3 regions of the Lentibacillus sp. L22 genome follow, and region 1 is predicted to be linked to each of the others. Evidence: riboswitches for the same ligand, from Rfam matches in the RefSeq annotation. Region 1 holds a riboswitch; each other region holds the start of a gene.
The links. Region 1 has a riboswitch for S-adenosylmethionine ahead of ABRT01_RS05600 (O-acetylhomoserine aminocarboxypropyltransferase/cysteine synthase family protein). Riboswitches for the same ligand answer to the same signal wherever they lie in the genome.

Region 2: another riboswitch for S-adenosylmethionine. It lies ahead of ABRT01_RS01410 (phosphoadenylyl-sulfate reductase); the one in region 1 lies ahead of ABRT01_RS05600 (O-acetylhomoserine aminocarboxypropyltransferase/cysteine synthase family protein).
Region 3: another riboswitch for S-adenosylmethionine. It lies ahead of ABRT01_RS00145 (M20 metallopeptidase family protein); the one in region 1 lies ahead of ABRT01_RS05600 (O-acetylhomoserine aminocarboxypropyltransferase/cysteine synthase family protein).

What each region holds. Positions count from the first base shown of each region.
Region 1 covers NZ_JBFNXI010000007.1:116,236-120,511, forward strand. Annotated here, with positions in the region: gene ABRT01_RS05595 (GDSL-type esterase/lipase family protein) at 1-89, opposite strand, end outside; gene ABRT01_RS05600 (O-acetylhomoserine aminocarboxypropyltransferase/cysteine synthase family protein) at 419-2,128, opposite strand; SAM riboswitch class I at 2,302-2,418, opposite strand; gene megL (methionine gamma-lyase) at 2,753-3,937, shown strand; gene cls (cardiolipin synthase) at 4,114-4,276, shown strand, end outside.
Region 2 covers NZ_JBFNXI010000002.1:98,748-103,023, forward strand. Annotated here, with positions in the region: gene ABRT01_RS01405 (assimilatory sulfite reductase (NADPH) flavoprotein subunit) at 1-1,182, opposite strand, end outside; gene ABRT01_RS01410 (phosphoadenylyl-sulfate reductase) at 1,282-2,016, opposite strand; SAM riboswitch class I at 2,123-2,224, opposite strand; gene ABRT01_RS01415 (IclR family transcriptional regulator) at 2,389-3,150, opposite strand; gene ABRT01_RS01420 (CaiB/BaiF CoA transferase family protein) at 3,257-4,276, opposite strand, start outside.
Region 3 covers NZ_JBFNXI010000001.1:27,225-31,500, reverse strand. Annotated here, with positions in the region: gene ABRT01_RS00150 (ABC transporter substrate-binding protein) at 1-1,055, opposite strand, end outside; gene ABRT01_RS00145 (M20 metallopeptidase family protein) at 1,084-2,280, opposite strand; SAM riboswitch class I at 2,375-2,479, opposite strand; gene ABRT01_RS00140 (DNA polymerase IV) at 2,610-3,857, opposite strand; gene ABRT01_RS00135 (M20/M25/M40 family metallo-hydrolase) at 3,954-4,276, opposite strand, start outside.

The sequences.
Region 1 (4,276 bases):
GCTTGACTATAATAAATAAAAAAGCCTCCTGCACCGATAATGACAAGTAAAATAACAAAAATAACTGCAAACTTCCTCAAATTTATCACACCAATACGAAAATAGTTCTATTATACTGTATGCAAGAAATGAAATGAATCAGAACAAATGCGAAAAGGGTGCATAATAGTATATGTTTACCCGTTTATCTTGGCTAGTATATCATGTTTTTATCATTGATTTGGCATGTTATAAAATTGTAATAATAAGACAGGGGGACTCCTGCTAAAATCATCCATATCTAGTGGAACACACACAGAAGCCATTATTTCTTGCAGGTTGTGATTATGATTATAGCATACATGTTTTGTCGCGAAAATGATGTAAAAAAAGAAGGCCGTACCCATATAGGGTCAGCCTTCAAAACCTTAAAAAATTGTTATACCTCAACAGTTAGTTGTTCGGATGTGTTGTTGCGTAAACGTATAAATGTTTCATTGGGGTTTAATCCGGTGATAACCGTAATTCCGCAAGCTTTTGCATGTTCCAGTGTTGGATCGGTTTCATCCGGTTGTTCTATCCACAGGATCTTTCCTTGTGCATTAATAAACTGTTCCAGCGTGCTGGCAGGGACAGGTCCTTTTTTCAGCCAAGCTGCATCAATTGTATCCGGCGCTTGGGTCTGTTCATTTACTTCGACGATTTGGAATCCATGCTGTTGTAATTGCTGTAATTCCTGTTTGCTATGATCTTGACCAATTACTGCGATTACTTTTTGTCTTATCGCACCAGCTTCACGGGAAAAAGGGGATGAAAGCAGCCATTTAATGGCATCATTCCCGGAAGATTGGATAGTTGGCTTTGTATCGGTAGCTTTGGCAATAGCCTGATCCAAATCAATTAAAATATCATCCACATTTTCGACCCCGATAGCAAGGCGGACAAGTTCTTCGGATACACCGCTTTTTTCCAAGTCTTCCGCACTTAATTGCTGATGGGTTGTGGATGCAGGATGAATAATCAGTGATTTCGAATCCCCGACATTCGCGACATGTGACCAGATCGAAATATTGTCAATCAATTTCCTTCCTGCTTCCCTGCCACCTTGAATACCGAACGTGATGATGGAACCAAAACCGTGTTGCAAATATTTTTTAGCCAATGAATGGGAAGGGTGGTTTTCCAATCCAGGATAGTTGACCCATTCCACAGCTGGATGCGCCTTGAGGTATGCGGCGACTTCTTGCGCATTTTGATTATGACGTTCGACACGCAAATGTAAGGTTTCCAGTCCTTGCAATAGTAAAAAGGCATTAATGGGACTTAGGCATGCTCCGATATCCCTCAGTAATTGCGCCCGTAATTTTGTTGCGAAGGCAGCCGGAGCCAAGTCTGCATAGCGGAGGCCGTGATAGCTCTCATCCGGTTCGGTAAACCCGGGGAATTTTTCGTTGTCCCAATTAAATCGTCCACCATCGACAACAACACCACCAATGGAATTTCCGTGGCCACCGATCCATTTGGTAGCAGAATGGATCACAATGTCGGCTCCCCATGTTAAGGGCTTTGCGCAATACGGGGTAGCAAACGTGTTGTCCACAATTAACGGGATATGATGTTCGTGGGCGATGCTGGCAATTTCCTCCACATCAAGCACATTCAGACTCGGATTGGTAATAATTTCTCCATAAATTGCTTTCGTTTTTGTTGTTATCGCGGAACGAATGGCATCAAGGTCTGTCCCGTCAACAAATTTCACCTTAATTCCATAACGGGGCAAAGTGGTGGAAAACAAATTATAGGTTCCGCCGTACAAGTTGCTGTCGGCAATAATTTCGTCACCGGCACCAGCCAGATTCAGAATAGCTAATGTAATTGCTGCCATGCCGGATGAGGTGGCAACTGCTGCTGATCCATCTTCCAACTGGGCGACTCGTTCTTCAAAAACAGCACACGTTGGATTGCCAAGTCGTGTGTAGATATTGCCTGGTTCAGCTAATGCAAATAAGTTTTGCGCATGTTCCGTATCGTTAAATACGTAGGAAGTCGTCTGGTAGATCGGAACACTGCGAGATCCTGTTGTTGGATCTGGTTCCTGCCCTGCATGAAGCAACAATGTTTCTAAATCGTGCGAATGAAAGTTTGACATCAATGATTCCTCCTTAGGTAGTTGGGTGACTGATTATTTCAGCCAATGCTTTAATTCTGTAAGGATTGCTTGTATCACAGTATAGCAATGACTTTGATCGAGCGTTGCAATTGACGTGGGGGGATACGAAAAAACGCCCTTCCTTAAGAAGAGGGCGGATAAGAACGTTCCTCCTCTTATCTTCCAGATCGACAAGGACCTGTAGGATGTAGCACCTTTCATGACTGCTTTTTAGCCTGATGGTTGCCGGGTTTCGCAGGGCCTAATCCCTCCACCGCTCTTGATAAGAGATATAAAAAGGTTTTGAAAAATTTAATTTAATAAAAAGTATAAACCTGAGTAGTGTCATCTGTCAACTGTTATTTTGGGAATTATCATGGCTCATTAGCGAAATCGCTTTGCTGTCTTTGTCCCGACTTAGCGGGTTCCTCTCCCGCCCCGGAGCGTACTCTACCGACTTCGCGAGTCCCTCCCGTCCTGCTTGCAGCTCCTCTAAAATCTTAACAAGGAGGGGATTCAGTTTAGCGAAAAAAGTGTGTCAATAATTCAGAAAACACTTTCGAATATTGGTATTTTCCGATATCATGGATGTAAAGAAAGAAAGCGCATAAAGGGGAGAGGAATATGGCTAAGCGATTTAAACATTTGGAAACATCTGTCATACATGATGGTTATGATGCAAAAGATATGTTGGGAAGTTTAACACCACCATTATTTCAAACATCAACTTTTACATTTGCAACTGCTGAACAAGGGGAACGCCGATTCTCCGGGGATGAGGAGGGCTATATTTATTCACGAATTGGCAATCCGACTGTAACGGCATTGGAGGAACGAATGGCCGCGTTAGAACATGGGGAGCGGGGGCTGGCATTTGGCTCCGGGATGGCTGCTGTATCGGCAGTTTTGATTGCATTAACCAAGGCTAATGATCATATTGTCTGTTCATCCGGGCTGTATGGGTGTACATTTGACCTGTTAAGCATGATGGAGGAAAAATACGTGATAACCCATAGCCTTTCCAACATGAATTCCGCTGATGAGTTGCGAAAATGTATCAAACCGGAAACGGCCTGTATTTATGTGGAAACGCCGATTAATCCAACCATGAAGTTGATTGACCTGGCAATGGTTGCAAAAGTAGCCAAGGAATTTGCGATCCCGGTTGTCGTTGATAATACGTTTTGTTCGCCATATATACAGCGCCCGCTTGATTTGGGATGTGATATTGTTGTTCACAGTGCTACTAAATATATCGGTGGTCATGGGGACGTTATAGCTGGTCTTGTTGTTGGATCCAAAGACTTTTTGGATACTGTACAAATGTCCACCCAAAAGGATATCGGCGGTATTATTTCACCGTTTGATGCATGGCTGTTAATTCGTGGGCTTAAAACGTTGCCAGTTCGCCTTGATCGGCATTGTGATAATGCTGAACAAATTTTTACCAAGCTTAAAGACCATCCAAAAGTCGCGAGCATTTATTACCCGGGTGATCAAGCAAATCCATCTTATGCCATTATGGAAAAACAGATGAAACGCGGTGGCGGTATGATCTCCTTTGAAATAAAGGGAACAAAACAGGATGCACAAGCGATGTTAAATGCTTTATCATTTGTGAAAATCGCCGTTAGTCTGGGTGATGCCGAGACACTTATTGAACATCCGGCTACTATGACACATGCGGTTATCCCGGAAGCATTCAGATTGGAAATGGGAATAACCGATCAGCTTATACGTTTGTCTGTTGGATTGGAAAAATGGGAAGACGTTTGGGATGATCTCAAACAGGCGCTGGATAAAATATAGGGGGCAGTCCCTTGCCGCTTTAATGTATTAAAGTGGTGGGGCTGACCCTTTTTGTTACCCCCTTTGTTTTTTCTTGGCACTGGTATACAATAGTAATTTAGAATGCACGGATGATATACATATTGCTTACAAATGATAAAGTAAAATGCGTTTGCTTTTTGAGAGGAGAAACTGACATGGTGTTCATGCCATACTTAGTGGCTATAATAATGATTGTTAATATTGCGCTGGCCTTTACGATCATTTTCCTGGAACGCAAGGATGCACAGTCCACATGGGCATGGCTGATGGTCTTGTTATTTATTCCGATTGCTGGCTTTATTTTGTATTTGATATTTG
Region 2 (4,276 bases), on a different contig from region 1:
TCTAAGAATCTGTACAAATTCGCCTGGTGTCAGCTCCCGTGTTGGCGGAAAGTCATTGATCAAATCAAGCAAATCCCTGCCAACAAGATAATCTTTCAACGTTTCCTCCTGCCCTGGTGCAACTAAATCCACCAACTTATCATTTCGGAAAATCTCCGCCGCTTTTTGCATGAGTGGTTTTGTCAGACAGGTAATTTCCAGGTTTTTATGCAATGCATCATAAATCGAACGAATATCACCTTTTTTATTTACCGGTACAGTTTCTTCAGGATCCCAGTTCATCTCGTGGATCAGTTGATTTACCAGAATTGGATCGTTTTCCGGGATGATCCCTACACTATCACCCGGTTCAAAGGAAAAATTAGACCCCTCCAGTGATAATTCCAGATGACGCGTTTCTTTATTTGATCCGCGACCATTCAAATTGAGATTTTCCAAGATTTCTGCCTGAAATGGATTAGTTCTGGAATAGGTTGGCAGATCATGTTCTTGTGTTTGACTCCCCACCTGTTGGGTATGTGCATCGTCCGATTGCGGAACGGCTTTTTTCGCTTCACACACTTTTTCTAATACACCGTTTATCCATTCTTCTGCGGGTTCATCAAAATCAACATCACAATCAACCCGTGGATGAAGTCTTTCCCCACCTAACTCCTCCAACCGTTTATCAAAATCTTTCCCTGTTTGACAGAAAAACTCATAGGACTGATCCCCCAAGGAAAGTACCGAAAAACGCAAATCCTTTAGTTTCGGTGCTTTTCTGCTAAACAAATATTCGTAAAAGGAAACGGCATTATCTGGAGGATCTCCTTCTCCATGCGTGGCTGTCACAATCAGCAAGTCTTGCACATTCTTCAACTTTTTTACTTTAAAGTCATCCAGGGCCGAGCAGGTTACCTTAAAACCCTGCCCCTCTATTTTTTTAGTTAGCTCCTCTGCCAACGTCTGCCCATTACCGGTCTCGGATCCGAATAAAATGGTTACTTCTCTTAAAGCGGGTTGGTCGATATTGGTTGGTGCTTGCTCCTGATTTGGCACCGTCAACCCGTTTTGTACTGTCAGAGAAGCTGCCAAATATCCGCTCAGCCAAACTTTTTGCGTCTCTGTCAAGGTTGGAAGCAGACGTTGCAAAATATCGGTTTGTTCTTGACTAAATGGGCTATTGTTTACTTGTAATTCCAAAACAAATTCACCTCACAATAAACATAATTATATTTATTAAATGTATCGCTTTACTAAGGTTTAAAACAAACAGTGTCATTAGCCATTATATCAATAAGGTTACTGTCCGTTACTGCCTGGCAAATGCAATCCACACTCTGTTTTATTAAATCCTTGCCATCTGCCTGCTCTGGGATCATCAGAATCCGTTACTCGTGACGTACAAGGAATACAACCAATGCTTGGATATCCCTGATCATGTAGTTCATTATATGGCAAATCATTGTTTTTGATATACGCCCATACATCATCCCACGTCCAATGAATAAGCGGGCAAATCTTAATTGACTTGAAACGTTGATCCTTATTCACAAAATCAGTATGTTTACGACTTGCCGACTGCTCCCTGCGAAGACCGGAAATCCATGCAGGAGCGCCTTGTAAAACATCTTCCAGTGGTTTTATTTTCCGAATGAAACAACATTGATCCGGATTTCGTGTCCATAAGGCAGAACCATACTCCGCCGCTTGTTCTTCCAACGTTAGCTCTGGCTTTTTTAATTCAATGCGAAGATCGGGATATTTACCTTTTACCTTATCAATCAAATCATAGGTTTCTTGAAAATGAATCCCTGTATCTAAAAAAACAACGCTTGCATCTTGTTTCACCTTTGAAATTAAATCAATTAATACAATCCCCTCAGCACCAAAGCTACAAGCATAAACAACACCATCTCCGTATGAATCGTAAGCCCATTGTAAGATTGGAGATGCCCCTTGTGTCTCGTCAACCGGGTGAAAATCTTTAAAAGGGTCACCAGGAAAATTGTCGTACGTAATCGGGGACTTTTCCATTTATCATCCCTCCATAATAATTTGAGGTGAAAGTCGTGTATATAACCAGCCCCCCTCCAGCTTTGGAAGAAGAAGGGGGCAGAACTTAAATCCTAACCTAGCTCCCTTCTTATCTTTCAGACTATGTCTGCAGGATTTGGCACAGTGTTTCATACAACCTGTTGCCGAAGCTTCACCGGGCCTTTCCCTCCACCTCTCATGATAAGAAAACTTAAAATCAAACTAACTTTATAGGAATTGTATATTATTGAAAAAATGATGTCAATACTTATTTGAAAAATGGGCTTTAGGACACATAAATGTTTCTTTTTCCAATCTCTGTTCTGTAAAAAATAATGGGGCAGGAAATCCGATCCCCTGTCCCATCTATACTTAGTCTTGCTTGTATCCTAAAACATAAGAAATCTTAGCCGCCCCTTCCATCACTTTTTTTGCTACTTTGTACTTTTGCTTTTCATCATAATGATTTAAAGGAATAACACAAGTAATACAACCAATCACCTTTTGTGTCGAATCAAAAATTGGAGCGGCAGTACCTGATGCACCCGCCAATCGCTCACCTAAAGTAATCATATAGCCTTGTTCGCGTATTAGCTTTATTTCATCACAAATTTGTTCCTGTTCATCAATGTCAACCGCCTCTTTTTCAAAAATCCTCTGAATTTCATCATCATCCAAGTGAGCCAATACGACCTTTCCGCTTGCCGCAATATGGATAGATTGCAACACACCGATTTCCAGAACATATTGCAAAGGATTTTGGCTGTGTACGCCCTCAACAAAGGAAATCTTCCTATGCTGTGGATGATATAGTCCTAAATAGACAGATTCAGTAATCGTGGATGAAATTTCCTCCATGAATGTTCTGGCAACCTGTTTGATTTCTACTTGTGACGATATAATGGAAGCCATTCGAACGAGTTCGGGCCCAATGGTGTATTTTCCGGTTTGGGCGGATATACCTAATATGTTTTCATCTCTTAACGTTTTTAGATTACGATGCAAGGAGCTTACCGGTATTTCCAGATAACGTGCCAGTTCGTTTACTCCCCAGTCTGATTTTTCATCGGTAAATGCTCTGATGATTGCAAAAGCTTTGGAAATGACATTTGGATTAAAACGTGAATTCACCATATCGTACTCCCCCCCCCATATTAATAAATATTATGGGCTAGAAAAAAGGAACTTTCAACCAAATAGTCGTAGTGAACTGACCTGCATCTACTGGCCTCCTTTACCCCTAAATAGCCCCTTCTTCTTTTAATTGATCTATATCTTCTTTGGAAAGACTCATCTCTTGCTGCAAAAATAGTTCAGTGTGTTCTCCCAAAAGTGGGGGATGTTTTTTAATCGAAATTGGCGTTTTAGAAAAAATGACTGGATTTCGCACTAATTTCACCTTACCCAAAGTAGGGTGTGGTATTTCTTCAACCATTTTTCTTGATTGAACTTGCGGATGTTCAAACACCTCTTTTACATTATTGACCGGACCCGAAGGCACTCCTTTTTCCGAAAGTAGTGTAAACCATTCATTTGCATCTTTCCAAACCATTATTTTTTGTATCTTGTCTGTTAATTCTTCCCGATTTTGAATGCGTTTGGCATTTGTTTTAAATTTAGCCTCTTTACTCCATGAAGGCATGCCAAGTATTTCGGAAAACTTCTGAAACTGCCGATCATTCCCGCAGGCCACCATGAGAGGTTTATCCTTGCATTGAAATACCTGATAGGGAACAATATTGTTATGATTGTTCCCTACTCTTTTGGAAACATTCCCCTTCATTAAATAACTACTCGCGACATTTGCTAGAGAGCTAACTTGCACATCCAATAAAGAAATGTCAATCTGTTGACCTTCACCGGTTAAATCTCTAATCCTTATTGCTGAAAGAATACTAATTACTGTATATAATGAGCTCATAATGTCTACTACTGGCAGCCCGACACGTGTTGCTTCTCCATCTGGTTGACCAGTTACATCCATTAAACCGCCAACCGCCTGCAAAACCGGGTCAAAACCAGGTTCTTTAGCAAAAGGACCTGTTTGACCGTATCCAGTGACTGAGCACATAATTATTTTTGGATTGACCTTTTCCAAAGCAGAATACGCTAATCCTAAACGCTCCATCGTACCTGTTTTAAAATTTTCTATTACCACATCAGCATTTTTGACAAGATCTAAAAAAAGTTTTTTTCCCGACGCCTTTTTTAAATTCAATGTAATCGCTCGCTTATTACGGTTTGCCGATAGATAGTATGT
Region 3 (4,276 bases), on a different contig from region 1:
TCCCCTTGTTCCGGATCAAATAATGCTCCATCAAAACTATAAAATTGTTCATTTCCGTATGCAGCCTGAGCAATTGACTTTTTATCCAATGCGTATTGAAGCGCCTGACGAGCCTTAATATCGTCAAACGGAGCCTCTGTTTTATCCATTGAAATAATGTTATACCCATTCATGTAGGTAACCGGGTCTAATTCTGCATTAGCATCAATAACATCAAACAAATCGGCTGGAATGCTTTCAACATAATCGTATATTCCTGTCTTTAATCCATTTACCATTACTTGTGGGTCTTTCACAATTTGAAAATTAAGTTTATCAAGGTAAGCCACTTTCTCTCCGGTTAAACCATTCCAATCTGTTTCTTCACGAGCTGTGTAATCATCAAACCGGGTTAAAACAATTTCATTTCCTTTATCCCATTTTTCAAATTGATATGGGCCAGTTCCAATAAGCTGGTTCTGCTTAAGCGGCTTATCATCTGCTTCGTTGGCAATTTCCTCAGGTATGACAATCAAGGCTGATTTTGGAGCAGTCATATCGGAAACAAAAGCATGGTAAATTTCCTTTAATTTAATTTCAACCGTATACGCATCAATCGCTTTTACTCGCTTAATATATTTACCAGTAATCTTCCCGACAGAGGATACTTTTTCCCAACGTTCAATGGAGGCAACAACGTCATCAGCTGTCACGGTGGCGCCATTATGAAATTTCACCCCTTTACGCAACTGAATAGTATAGGTCTTTTCGTCATCACTAAGCTTATAGTCCTTTGCAATCATTGGTTTTGCACCAAAATCCTGATCTAAGGCAAATAGAGTTTCAAACATATTCCAAGCGATGTCTCTTGTGGCAGTCGCAGAAATATACATCCAGTCAAGGGAATCCGGCTCAGATCCGATCGCCACATTCAGCTCTCCTCCCTTAACCGGGGTACCGTCTGTTTCTTTATCTGCATTCTGACTGTTACTATCCTTTGAACAGCCAATTAAACCAATAATGACTAATGAGATTATTAAACGTAATATGATTTGCAATGATTTGTAAACCTTCATCACACTCCCCCATGTTCATCGCTCATATTTAAAACAAATAATAAGAAACAATTTTCGTAAATGCCTTTTCAATATTCAACAACGCCCGCTCATCGATATCAAAATTCGGGTGATGATGTGGGAAATGTGTGCTTTCATCATCATTTCGTGAACCAACCCGGAAGTATGTACCTGGTTTTTCTAATAGAAAGTAGGAGAAATCTTCAGCACCCATGCCTGTTTCAAGATCAACAACCGAACTCTCTAAAAAAGTTTCACTTAATAGCTTTTTGACTGTTTCCGTTTCTGTTTGATGGTTATACAATGCTGGATAACCAAATAAATAATCTATTTTCGCTGTTGCCTGAAAACCGGCTGCAATGCCGTTTACAATTGAATAAATCTGCTCGCTCACTTGCGTTCTTACTTTTTCATCAAATGTACGTACCGTTCCTTCCAATCGTGCAGTTTCAGGGATAACGTTAAATGCATTTCCCGCCTGAAACACACCAAGCGTGACGACCGCCGATTTTAATGGATCGACTCTCCGGCTGACGATTTTTTGCAAGGCATTGACAATATCACTGCCAATAACAATCGGATCATTGGATTGATGTGGCCTTGCTCCATGGCCTCCAGTTCCTTCAATTGTAATTTCAAATTTGTCGACTGCAGCTGCTTTATATCCTGCCCCTACACCAATTTTCCCCAATGGAATGTCAGATGCAAGATGTGCAGCGAATACGTAGTCTACGCCATCTAGTACATTTTCTTCTATCATATATTTTGCTCCCCCGGGAGGCAGCTCTTCAGCAGGTTGGAAAATGAAGATGATCGTACCATTTATATACCGGCGATACTTGCTGAGGGTTTTAGCTGTTCCCAATAAAGCAGCGGTATGACCATCATGACCGCATGCATGCATGACACCAGGGTTTAATGATTTATATGGTACATCCTTTTGATCTTCAATCGGCAAGGCATCGAAATCTGCGCGCAATGCAATTGTTTTTCCGGGTTGATTTCCTTCCAAAATGCCGATGAGTCCATTACCACCAATGTTTGTCCTTACCTTCAGTCCGAATCCGATCAGTTTTTCTTCAATAAATTTAGCAGTGTTTTCTTCTTGAAATGAAAGTTCCGGGTGTTGGTGCATATACCTTCTCCAACCGATAATTTCCTCCAAATTCTGATCCAGCTCTGAATAAATCGATTCAAGAATATTGTTTTGCTCCTTAATGTTCATGCTCCGTCTCCCCCTTTTTATGATTAAATAGCTAAAAAATCCTCTTCCTTTAAGACAAGAAGAGGGTAAACCACATTTAATCACATATGGCTCCTTCTTATCTTCTGAACACATACACGTTCACAGGAATTAGCACAGTACTGCCACAGTCTGTTGCCAGGCATCACAGGGCCAGTCCCTCCACCTTTCTTGATAAGAATCTTTAATTGTTGATTGGTTTTAATGTTAACAATACTGGTAGGGATTGTCAACATAAAATACGCAGCCCACATACATTTTATGCTTGATCCCCACAAAAAAGCCCACACCATATATAATGATGTGAGCACTTATCTCTTGTAATCATCCAGAAAATCCTTTTGAAAACTTGTATGTGGTTGTTCATCCTTTTCAAGATTCGTCAACTTCCTAAATGGGTTTTTGCCGTATTTTGTGGTTAATTCATCAATTGCCTTATTGAGCTTTTCCTTTTCCGCTTCCTGCTCATACGTGAATAAATCCAGTTGGTAGGCGATATTTTGTTTCTCATCCACATCCTGAACCGTTATACCAAGCAAACGGATTGGCTCCAAATTCCAGTGTTTTTGAAATAATTCATTGGCAACTTGAAGAATATCCTCTTTTGTCTCAATATATGTTTGCAGTTTTTTGCTTCTGGTAATTGTTTTGTGGTCATGATAGCGAATCATGATTTGAACACTGCTTCCTGCTGCCTGTTTTCGTCTCATCCTGCGTTCCACATTTTCAGCAAGCTGGTGCATCAGTTTGCGGATTTCTGTTTCATCGGTCGTATCTTCAGGTAATGTTTGTGAACTGCCAATGCTTTTAAACTCATTAACAGCATCTGGATCAACCGGCCTTGGATCCACGCCATTAGCCCGGTTTTGTAATCGTTCTCCGTTAACTCCCAAAACCTGTTTAAGCCGGTATACATCATGACGGGCCAAATCACCAATGGTTATGACATCAATCGCGTTTAATTTACGGGCTGTTTTTTCCCCAACGCCATACATTTCACCAACTGGAAGTGGCCATAACTTCTGAGGAAGATCACGCTTACGAAGAATGGTAATCCCCATTGGCTTTTTCATATCGGAGGCCATTTTTGCCAAAAATTTATTTGGCGCAATGCCAATGCTGCAAGGTAAATCCAGCTCGTTTTTGATTTGTTTCTGCAATTTTTCAGCAATCGTAATCGGATCGCCAAGCTGTTCGCATTCCGTAATATCCATATAACCTTCGTCAATGGAGACCGGTTGTACGAACGGGGTGATTGCAGCAAGCATTTTAAACATTTCCGTTGAAGCGGTTCGATATCGATCAAAATTAGGTCTCATGACAATCAAATTGGGACATAGTTTGCGTGCCTGCCACAATGTCATCGTTGTTTTAACCCCTTTTTCCCTGGCCTCGTAACTGCTGGTTACCACAATTCCTTTTCGTTCCTCAGGATTTCCGGCAATTGCCAGCGGTTTCCCTTTTAGCTTAGGATTATAAGCCATTTCAACTGATGCATAAAAACAATTCATATCAATATGGAAAATTACCCGCCCGTTTTTCGGATACCATTGAGACATGTTATCCACCCTTTGCGAACTGTTGTTTCTAACATTATAACATATATGAAAGAAGGGCTGGAATATCCCAGCCCTTCTTTCGTGAAATTCCAGTTATTATTGTTTGGCTGCTTCTTGAGCAATTGCAGTGATTAATTCCGTAACTTTGACCAGTTCGTCAACAGGAATGCGTTCATTGGTCGTATGAATATCCTCATAACCAACGGCTAAATTCACCGTTGGAATGCCAAAGCCAGCAATCACGTTCGCATCACTACCGCCGCCGCTTTTTAACAATTTGCTCTCCCTGCCGATTGCTTTGGCAGCATTGCGAGCTACTTCAACAACTTGATCACCCTGTGTTTGCTTGAAACCTGGGTACATCACTTTCACATTTACTTCAGCACTGCCTCCAAGTTCGTTCGCCGTTGATTCAAATG